Regions from separate parts of the Lysinibacillus sp. S1 genome, predicted to be linked through region 1. Evidence: a T-box and tRNA genes for the amino acid it is inferred to sense, from the RefSeq annotation. Region 1 holds a T-box; the other holds one or more tRNA genes.
What was found. The T-box of region 1 lies ahead of argS (arginine--tRNA ligase). A T-box ahead of a tRNA ligase gene usually reads a tRNA of that ligase, here a tRNA-Arg.
Positions count from the first base shown of each region.

Region 2: it has a tRNA-Arg gene. The T-box ahead of argS (arginine--tRNA ligase) is inferred to sense a tRNA for this amino acid. The anticodon was not compared.

Region 1 covers NZ_CP173154.1:425,217-430,678, forward strand. Annotated here, with positions in the region: gene ACHZEU_RS02160 (CynX/NimT family MFS transporter) at 1-54, opposite strand, end outside; gene argS (arginine--tRNA ligase) at 185-1,858, opposite strand; T-box leader at 1,903-2,122, opposite strand; gene ACHZEU_RS02170 (FAD-dependent oxidoreductase) at 2,204-4,090, opposite strand; gene ACHZEU_RS02175 (ABC-F family ATP-binding cassette domain-containing protein) at 4,691-5,462, shown strand, end outside.
Region 2 covers NZ_CP173154.1:3,601,134-3,606,595, reverse strand. Annotated here, with positions in the region: gene ACHZEU_RS17990 (amino acid ABC transporter ATP-binding protein) at 1-381, opposite strand, end outside; gene ACHZEU_RS17985 (amino acid ABC transporter permease) at 378-1,088, opposite strand; gene ACHZEU_RS17980 (basic amino acid ABC transporter substrate-binding protein) at 1,175-1,972, opposite strand; tRNA gene ACHZEU_RS17975 (tRNA-Arg) at 2,472-2,546, opposite strand; gene clpP (ATP-dependent Clp endopeptidase proteolytic subunit ClpP) at 2,856-3,446, shown strand; gene ACHZEU_RS17965 (HPr family phosphocarrier protein) at 3,501-3,758, opposite strand; gene whiA (DNA-binding protein WhiA) at 3,871-4,818, opposite strand; gene yvcK (YvcK family protein) at 4,884-5,462, opposite strand, start outside.

The DNA.
Region 1 (5,462 bases):
AAATATACTAATGACCACGAAGGTGAGTGATAATGTCCAATGTTTTTTAACCAATTGTTTGATCCCCTCTGTTATTACGCAGCCTTCATTTATGAAAAGCTTGCATGGATTCCTCTATCCTTTTATCATGTTTTCGATGGTTGGTCAATGATTGGACAGTTTACCTTTACATGGCTAAGGCTTCTTACATATTTTCAGGTGATTCAATACCTAATAAGGCTAATGACTCTTTTAAAACAATAGCAACACTCTGACATAATGCAAGACGGGATGCTTGCTGTTCATCTTCTACTAATATTTTGTACTGTGCATAATATTTATTAAATAAACGTGCCAGTTGTAAGGCATATTTCGCTATTTGGGACGGATCAGCCTGCTCAAAAGCTATAGCTACCGTTTTAGGAAACTGTTCTAGTAATGAAATAATCGGCCAAGCCTGCTCTCCTAAAGATTTGAAGAGCATATCTTGAGTCGGAGCTTTCTTTTTATCTAAAATAGAGCAAATACGTGCATATGTATACTGTACATATGGCCCTGTTTCGCCTTCAAAATTCATCATTTGCTCGATTGAAAATTCAATATCGTTGAGACGATGGGATTTTAAATCATTAAAAATTACCGCTCCAACCCCCACTTGCTTTGCGACTTGCTCTTTGTTAGGTAGAGAAGGGTTTTTCTGCTCCATATTACGCTTTGCAGTCGTTATAGCTTCTGCTAGTACATCTGCTAATAACACCACTTTGCCTTTACGCGTCGACATTTTTTTGCCATCCTTCAGTATCATGCCAAATGACACATGTTGCAGATTCTTTGCCCAAGGATAGCCCATTTTTTCGATGACCTGAAAAAGTTGTTTAAAGTGGAGGGACTGCTCATTGCCAACAACGTAGAACATCTTATGGGGCTGGTAGTGCTGTTGGCGATACAGGGCTGCTGCTAAATCACGCGTCGCATAAAGCGTGGCTCCATCCGTTTTCGTTATTAAACATGGAGGCATCTCCTCCATCTCCACAACATACGCACCTTCTGATTCCACAAGGAGCCCTTTTTCTTTTAATTCTGTTACAACGGACGGCATTTTGTCATTGTAAAAGGCTTCACCTATAAAGGCATCAAAATGAATTCCTAATAGCTCATATATTGTTTGAAATTCTATGAATGACACATCTCGGAACCATTGCCATAATGCCTGCGCCTCTTCATTACCGTCCTCCAATGCTTTAAAGGCGGCACGAGCCTGTTCATTGAGCGTTGGGTCTTGCTCGGCCTCTTCATGAAACTTCACATAAATCTTTAATAACTCCTCTATCGGGGAAGCCGAAATAGCTTGTTTATCACCCCAAAGCTGATAAGCAACAATAAGCTTGCCAAATTGTGTACCCCAGTCCCCTAAATGATTGATACGAATGGCTTGATAGCCATTTTTTTCTGCAATATTTGCTAAGGCATTGCCGATGACTGTTGAACGTAAATGTCCCATCGAGAAAGGCTTGGCGATATTAGGAGAGGAAAAATCCAAGACGACCGTTCCCATCTTTGTTGGCGTAGTACCATATTGTTGCTTGTCGCGCAGAATCTTGCGTAACACCTGTTGCGTCACCTTTTGTTGATCAAGAAAAATATTGACATAGCCACCAACAGCTTGCACACGCTCGATACTGTCATGATTTAATTGACTTGCTATCTGTGCTGCGATACTTTGCGGTGATTTTTTCAACACTTTTGCTAGAGTAAAGCATGGAAAGGCTACGTCCCCTAGCTCCAAGCTTTTGGGTTTTTCTAATAATGACAATATGTCCTCTCCTATTATTTGCTGCTTTAATGTGACTGCTATACTGTCGGCGATTTGTTGATTCATTTTGCTCCTCCTCCTGTTCAAATAAAAAAGCCCTCGCCTCTATAATTAGAGACGAGAGCATGATAATCCCGTGGTACCACTCTAGTTGCCATGTAACATGACCACTTTCCGTTGTTAACGAGGTGACGCCCCGCTATTCTCTACTATTTGTTCGAGAATCTTCTCCAAAGTGCGCTTCGTTCATGGTTCCTGCATTAGGCTCCCACCATCCCTAACTCGCTAGCCAGTCATTCCATCAATTACTCTCTTTTTCATCGAATTTTTTTATGATTTTGACATATATTACAGGACTTTCTAATTGGCGTCAACCCTTTTTTACGTTGCCGTTTCAGCAAAAAACGCTCCTCACAAGGAGGAACGTTTTTTTTCTACATAATGAATCACATCAGCCATAATCGCATACATCTCTTTTAATTTTAATTTCTTATTATCAGAGACTTTCTTCGCTACTTTCTCCGTGACAATTCCTTTTTCTACCAATGTATCCCAGCTAGTCGCATTGGATTCACCGATGAGGACGTCAGCCAAATATTGAGCTAACTCATCTCGCTCAATAGCTTCATCGCCTTGATTATAAACTTTATTGATGACAATTTCGAGCTGGTCCTTCATTCCTGCTGCACTTTCTCCACCAGCACGTAGCATGCTCTCTTTTAACATTTTAGCAAACTTTATTTTCGTCGCCTTACTGTCTACTTTTAGGTCATTATCATAGCCGCCCACAACAAGGCCGTAATTAATGAGGGTTTGAATGGCTTCATCATACCATTCTCCTTGATATGGATACTCAATTGAAAATGAATCAACATAGGCACCTTGCTTAGCCAATTGCTTTCGTAATGTAGCGATTAATGGTTTATCCTTACTCATGTCTCTAAAGGTTACATCGTGCTTCTGTGCAAGAGCAGCTGCAGTCCCAGCCGCTTCACCTGTCACCATCCCTGTTGGAACAATACGTGCACTACCAGCTGCAAGTGATGAATAACCAGCAGAGCGTCCGACAACCAATAAGCCATCAATATCCTTCGGTACTAACGACCGGAAAGGAATAGCATATTGCTTGGGTGAAGCGATCACATAGCCGTAATCATGAGGCGTTTGCGCTTGCACATCGACTGGATAAGAGGCAATGCCAATGCTATCCCACTGATCACTATTTTTCCACAGGTCTGCCATTGGTAATTGATACTCTGCCCAAATATGTCTCGTTTCTCGGACGTAGAGCTCTTCTGGATAGCTGACAATTTCAGCTTTTTCAAACCCTGGGAAGTTTGTTTGTAAATATTTTAGAATGTGTAACGTTTCTTTCTTCCCAGCGACAATCGCCGCTTGTTTTGAGGATTCATTCAAGCCATCAATACCAAAAATCTGTAAGGCATTGATGAAATATTCATCATCTACACGAGCTAAGTTTAACCCTCGTAATCTTGTACCCTCTTGTAATGGCTTGTATTCATCATGTAGCTTTGTAAAGCCCCACATCACCGTATGATTTAAATTAGCACCGCCAAATACACCGGAATTAGCCGCTTTTTTGACTTCATCCCAATTGACATTTTTTAAATGTAGCATTAAAGTCACAGCCATACGCTTATCCTTTATGCCAATATCTTCTCCGCCCACAAAGAAAGGAACGCCCGACAAGGCTGCAAAATCAGCATCCTGTGTAGCATCTATGAATGATTTCCCCCTCACAACATATGTACCGTACTCATTTTTTAATTCCACAGACGTTAATTGTTGTTGTTTAACATTTGCTTTCACAACCTCGGTTTGCACGGATAACGTTAAGTTGGGCTCTTCATCGATCAGCTTTTTAAAGGCTGCCTTAGCACCTACAATACCAAAAGCGTCATTCCCTCTAACAAGTTCATGCCATTCCTTAAATATTCCCTCACTAATCGAGTTGTTATGGCCATCACGAGGAATGTCGAGGAAATTCAGCATACCATATGTAAATAATCCACCTAACTCTTGTCGTTTTTCGACCAGCAATGTTTTCGCACCATTTCGAGCAGCAGCCACAGCCGCAGCCACTCCCTCTGGCTCACCACCGATGACAATAACATCATATTCTTCCTCTATATGTTCAATTGGTTCTGGCTTTTTATACTCATCTACTAATTTATCGTATGCCATAGAGTTTGTTATTTCTTTAATAAAATAGTAGCTACCAAACCCAACTAAAACTACTATTACACAAGTGGCTGTCCATAATAAGCCCTTACCCATAATATACCTCCAATTGTTAAAATTTCCATTGATGTGTTTATTTAATCATCATTCCCGCCACAAGGGCTGAATGTCCTAGTTGAACGCAGGCATAGCATATCATTACCACAAACGAATAATTCTTTAGCTTACAGCATTCTTCTATGAAATTATCATTAAGATAAATGAATGAAATCATTTATGAGGATTGTGATGTTTTTCGTCTAACTTTAGCAACATCTATCTAGTATAAATGAAAGAGCCACGAATAGCTGGCATTCAAAACGGGGATGGGCTTGTGGGCACCAGTGATGATTTACTTGATATATAAACAGTCAGAATCATTTTAGACGAAACCTTTGTGAATAAGCAACTAAAATCCCCGTGGTAAATGATGTCATTTTTCTATTCTTTTTCAAAAATAGTTAATCACACTACAATATAGACGCTCCACTCTCAAAGAAAGTTACACCAAATTTAATTTTTTTATTGTATCTTTATTCAGTTTATGTTTAACAAAAAATGTGGAAAGAACGCCAAACCTTGATTTAATAATGTTTATAGACTATGGAACATATTTCATGCTATACTAGAGCCATTGTGAAAAAAGGAGGAACTTGCATGATTCAAGTTAGTAATGTAGGTCTTCGCTATGGCGATCGTAAACTATTTGAAGACGTAAATATAAAATTCACACCAGGCAATTGCTACGGTTTAATTGGGGCAAATGGTGCTGGTAAATCAACATTTTTAAAAATCCTTTCTGGTGAAATCGAAGCGCAGGAAGGAAATGTATCGATGGGTAAGGACGAACGTTTATCTGTCCTGAAACAAAACCACTTCGAATACGATGAGCATACAGTGCTCGACACAGTTATTATGGGGAATAAACGCCTATATGACGTGAAAACAGAAAAAGACGCTATCTATGCAAAGGAAGATTTCTCAGATGAGGATGGCATGCGTGCTGCAGAGTTAGAAGGTGAATTTGCAGAGCTAAACGGTTGGGAAGCTGATTCAGAAGCGGCTACACTATTAAACGGTTTAGGTATCTCCGATGATCTTCATTACATGCTAATGGGCGATCTTGAAGGTTCTGACAAAGTTAAAGTATTACTGGCACAGGCACTGTTTGGTCAGCCTGATGTACTATTACTCGATGAGCCTACCAACCACCTTGACTTAAAGGCAATTCAGTGGCTGGAAGAGTTCCTGATTAACTTTGAGAATACAGTTATTGTTGTATCCCATGACCGTCACTTCTTAAATAAAGTATGTACACATATTGCGGATTTGGACTTCTCTAAAATCCAATTATATGTAGGGAACTATGATTTCTGGTATGAATCTTCTCAATTAGCACAAAAAATGGCACAAGATCAAAATGCGAAAA
Region 2 (5,462 bases), 1.5 Mb from region 1:
GTCGAGCCCGACCTTTTTTAATAGCTCATGTCCTAAAGCTTCTGCGTCTGTACGATTCATTTTACGAATTTGCATAGGTGCCATCGTGACATTATCGATAACTGTCATATGCGGGAATAAGTTAAATTGTTGAAACACCATACCCACTTCAGCGCGAATTTCATTGATATTCGTTTTAGGATCATTAATTTTTACATTTTCAATATAAATAGCACCATCCGTTACTTCTTCTAACATATTGATGCAACGGAGAAATGTACTTTTTCCTGAACCAGACGGCCCAATAACACAGACAACTTGTTTTTCTTGAATTTCATAATCGATTCCTTTTAATACTTCAAGCTTGCCAAAGTATTTGTGTAGGTTTTCAATTTTTATCATCTAGCTTCCCGCCCTTCTACCTTAGCTTTACGAGGGACATAGCTATTGCTAAATCGTTTCTCGATAAATGCTACAATCTTCGTTACACCATATGTCAACACTAAATATAATAATGCTGCAACGATATACGGTTCCCAGAAGCGGAAGCTTGCACCAGCTACGACCTTACTAGCGTATAAAATATCTGGTGCTGCAATTACAGTTACGAGTGAAGAATCTTTTAATAATGCAATAAATTCATTGCCCAATGGCGGAATCATACGTCTAAATGCTTGAGGTAAAATGACCTTACGCATCGCTTGGTTATGCGTTAATCCAAGAGAGCGAGCAGCCTCCATTTGCCCTTTTGCAATACTTTGAATCCCTGCACGGAAAATTTCCGCATTATAAGCAGCACAGTTTAAAATAAGCGCTGTAATCCCTGATACCATATAACCTAAAGAATGACCAAAAATTGTTGGAATAACTGCTAAGTGAATTAACAAGATTTGTACAAGCATCGGTGTTCCACGGAATAAATCGATATATAGTTTAGATGGCCAATAAATCCATTTTTTACTCGATAATTTTCCAAGGCCTAAAAATAGTCCTAATAGAATACCGCCAAAATAACCACTAAGTGTCAAAATAAGTGTTACGCCAATACCTCGTATAAACATATCTCGGTAGTTCCAGACAATGTCCCAGCGTAAGTCAAAGATGTCCATCCGAAAACCCCATTCCCCTTTAAATTACAATTAATAAATGAGCTGTTAGCACAGTTACTATGTTAGTAGCATCATTTCATTCATTTTTATTGAAAATCAATGCCTGTAATTTCTTTTAATTTACCGTTTTCTTTAATCTTTTTAAGACCTTCGTTTAATTTATCTAGCAATTCTTTATTCCCTTTTTGAACCATGAAGCCATAGTATTCTTTTTCGAATGCATCATCTTCAATTACTTTTAGTTTTTGATCTGGGTGAGCTTTGATATATTCATAAACTACTGCATTATCTCCGATAGCTGCATCAACATTACCATTTAGCATCTCTTGGATAGCGATTGGCTGACTTTCAAAAGCCATAATATTTGTACTTGCTTCCCCTTGTAGCTTTTTCGCTGCCATATGACCAGTTGCATTGATTTGTACAGATACTTTTTTATCTTTTAATTCATCAAGAGATTTAATCTTTGAATCTTCTTTCACAACAATTAATAACTGAGACTCATAATACGGTTCTGTAAAATCAAATGATTCTTTACGCTCTTCCGTAATTGTGATTCCAGAAGCACCGATATCTGTTTCACCGTTCTTAATTGTTTGGAACACTGGCTCCCATCCAATATTATTCCACTCAACCTCAAAGTCCATCTCATCTGCAATAGCTTGTAGAATATCGACATCAATCCCTACAATTTTCCCTGAATCGTCAACAGATTCAAATGGTGCAAAAGTTGCCTCAGTACCTACTTTGTAAACCTTTTTGCCATCTCCACCATCTTCTGAAGATGAGCTACCTGAAGATGCATCATCTTTTGTACCACAACCTGCAAGTGCTAATGTTAAAGCTGCAATAATCATCAGTAACATCCAACCTGTTTTTTTCATTGTATTTCCCCCTAGTTCGATAATTTTCCGAATTACGTATTATTTTTCGCAATTCGGAAATGTTAGACTATTAGGTCAATTATATTAACATTATAGTATTTAGACAACAACTTTTCGCATAAAATTAAATATTTTTTCATATAAATTTATAATAAATTCATATAATTTGAAAAAACATGTATAAATAACAAGAAAATTAACCTAAAACTAATATATATACAATAAGAACCATGCCAAATTTCGATAAATTTAGGCAAAAAAAAAGAATCCCCTCAGATAGGATTCTTTTTTTTCGACTATTACTAGTCTCACGTACAGTATGTTCACTAAAAAATAATTTGGAGTTGTTGCTTTTTTGAAGGTTTGAAAGGAATAAATAGGGGAATAATGCCAACTAGGACAGTATTCCCTTTATTCTTCCTCTCGATCTCCAGTAAGCAGGCTGCTAAACTACTTATTAGGAGATGAGCTATAACAGTATATCAATTGATCAGTAAAATGGCGCCCTCGGAGGGAATCGAACCCCCAGTGCAAGAACCGGAATCTTACGTGTTATCCATTACACCACGAGGGCAAAAGACACAAAAAAAAAGTACTCACTCTAGGCTTACGAAAAGCATGATGTAGATAACCCTCATTTTTGAAGCATACCTGCAAAATAGTGTCCTGTACTTTAAACCTTATAACCTTAATCATTATACAAGCCTATCCTATATAATTCAACCATAGAATGCAAAAACAATTTATTTTTTTTAATTTCACTTTAGCAGGGTTAATATTTGACCTTCCCTGACTATAATGTGTATGATAAGGATACAGCTGAAATACAAAGGAAAATTTTCAGCAAAGGTATTCGAATTTAGCTTTTTAAGGAGGATTTAACATGAATTTAATTCCTACAGTTATTGAACAAACTAGTCGTGGTGAGCGTGCATATGACATTTATTCACGTCTACTTAAAGACCGTATTATCCTTTTAGGAAGTGCTATTGATGACAATGTTGCTAACTCCATTGTCGCTCAGCTTCTTTTCCTACAAGCAGAAGATCCAGATAAAGATATCTCTCTTTATATTAACTCACCTGGCGGATCCATTACGGCTGGTATGGCTATCTATGACACAATGCAAATCATTAAACCACAGGTACAAACAATTTGTATTGGTATGGCTGCATCAATGGGTGCTTTCCTACTTGCAGCTGGAGAACCTGGTAAACGTTTTGCCTTACCAAATGCTGAAGTCATGATTCACCAACCACTAGGTGGTGCACAAGGTCAAGCGACAGAAATTGAAATTGCTGCTAAACGTATTCTATTCTTACGTGAGAAATTAAATGGCATTTTATCTGAACGCACTGGTCAACCACTTGAAGTCATTGCAAGAGACACAGATCGTGATAACTTCATGACTGCTGAACGTGCAAAAGAATACGGTTTAATCGATCATATTATGCACCGTAGCGATAATAAATAAAAAATAGAAGGCATCACAGAATTGCTCTGTGATGCCTTTTGTATTTAATGAATGTTAATCTTCATTTTCAATAATTGTTGCCAATGCTGTAACCGCTTGCTCAGCATCGTTACCTTCACTGCTTAAAGTCACTTCGGTACCTTTAGCAACTGCTAAGCTCATAACACCCATAATGGATTTGGCATTTACTTTTTTCTCATCTTTTTCTAGAAAGATATCAGCACTAAAACGATTTGCTTCTTGCACAAATAGTGCTGCTTGTCTAGCTTGTAGTCCTAATTTTAATTTAACCTGGACTCTTCTCTCAATCATTCTCAAAACTCCCCTTCACTACCGTTCGTCTATTAGTTTTATCTTACCTTACTTACTGGCAAAAGAACAATAAGCGATTAGCATGACATTCATACCTGAAAAGTATGATAACTTAACCACCTATTTTTTCACCACGCCTTAATGCATCCGCAATCTCATCAATTTTTCTCAATCGATGGTTAACACCTGATTTACTAACCGTTCCACTAGATACCATTTCACCAAGCTCTTTTAATGTCACATCTTGGTATTCAACACGGAGACGTGCTATTTCACGAAGCTTCTCCGGTAGTTGATCAAGACCAATTGAATTTTCAATAAATCGAATATTCTCAACCTGCCGTAATGCTGCTCCAATGGTTTTATTTAAATTGGCAGTTTCACAGTTCACAATACGGTTGACACTATTACGCATATCTCGCAAAATCCGAACATCTTCAAATTTCATCATAGCCTGATGCGCTCCAACAATATTAAGGAAATCTGAAATTTTTTCTGCTTCTTTTAAGTAAGTTACAAAGCCTTTTTTACGTTCAATTGTTTTGGCATTGAGTTCAAATTCATTCATCAAATCCATTAATGCCTCACCATGTTCTTTATATAAAGAATAAACCTCTAAATGATAAGCCGATGTTTCTGGATTATTGACGGAACCTCCTGCTAAAAAGGCTCCTCTTAAATAAGCTCTTTTTTGGCCGCTCTTTTGAATGAGCTTTCTTGAGATAGTATGGTTAAATTGAAAGTCGTCTGAGATGATTTCTAAATCAATTAATAGCTCACGCGCTCCTTCTCTTACACGGCATATATACACATTATTTTTTTTCAATCGCATTTTCTTACGAACAAGTAATTCAACATTGTACGGATACAATTTTTTCATAATCGTATATAGTCTTCTGGCAATTGCAGCGTTTTCGGTTTGCACGTCTAAGCTTAGTTGTTTATTTGCAAAGGATAATGAACCATTCATACGAATTAGGGCAGAAACTTCTGCTTTCATACAATGATTGTCCGCTTCTATTTGTGTCAATTCTTTTTTTGTTTCAGAAGCAAAAGACATATCACGCCCCCCTTTCAATCATGATTTCTATGTATATGTTCATCTTACCATATACAATAAAGCCATTATGTTTCTATTATTGGTCCTCTTACTTTTTGATGGTAAATATCAGCATAATCTACCAGCCATTCTGCAACATTTGTAGCATTATGTCGAACCGTTCCATCAGGTCGAATTGTAGCAATGTCTCGTTTGATAACTTCTAATCCCATACTTTCAAGCTTTGCTACGTCAAATGTTACTGGTTCCGCTCTTTCTTCTTTATACAGTTCTTTTACAGGGTTAGGGAGTTCTTCATCATTTACTAAGATGGAATCGATAAAATCATGGCCAACATGCTTATGTATGGCTGTTACATGATCACCTGCTGTATAAGAAATGGTTTCACCCTTTTGTGTCATTAAATTACAAACATATATTTTTCTTCCTTTAGCCTTAACAACTGCTTCACCTATTTCCTTAACAAGCAAATTCGGAATAATACTTGTATATAAGCTTCCTGGTCCTATTAAAATATAATCTGCACGAAGTATTGCACGAATAGCTTCTGGCAACGGTTGCACATTTTCAGGTACTAAAAAAACGCGATTAATGCGTTTCGTCGCTGTCGGGATTTTTGATTCTCCCTCGATAATTGAACCGTC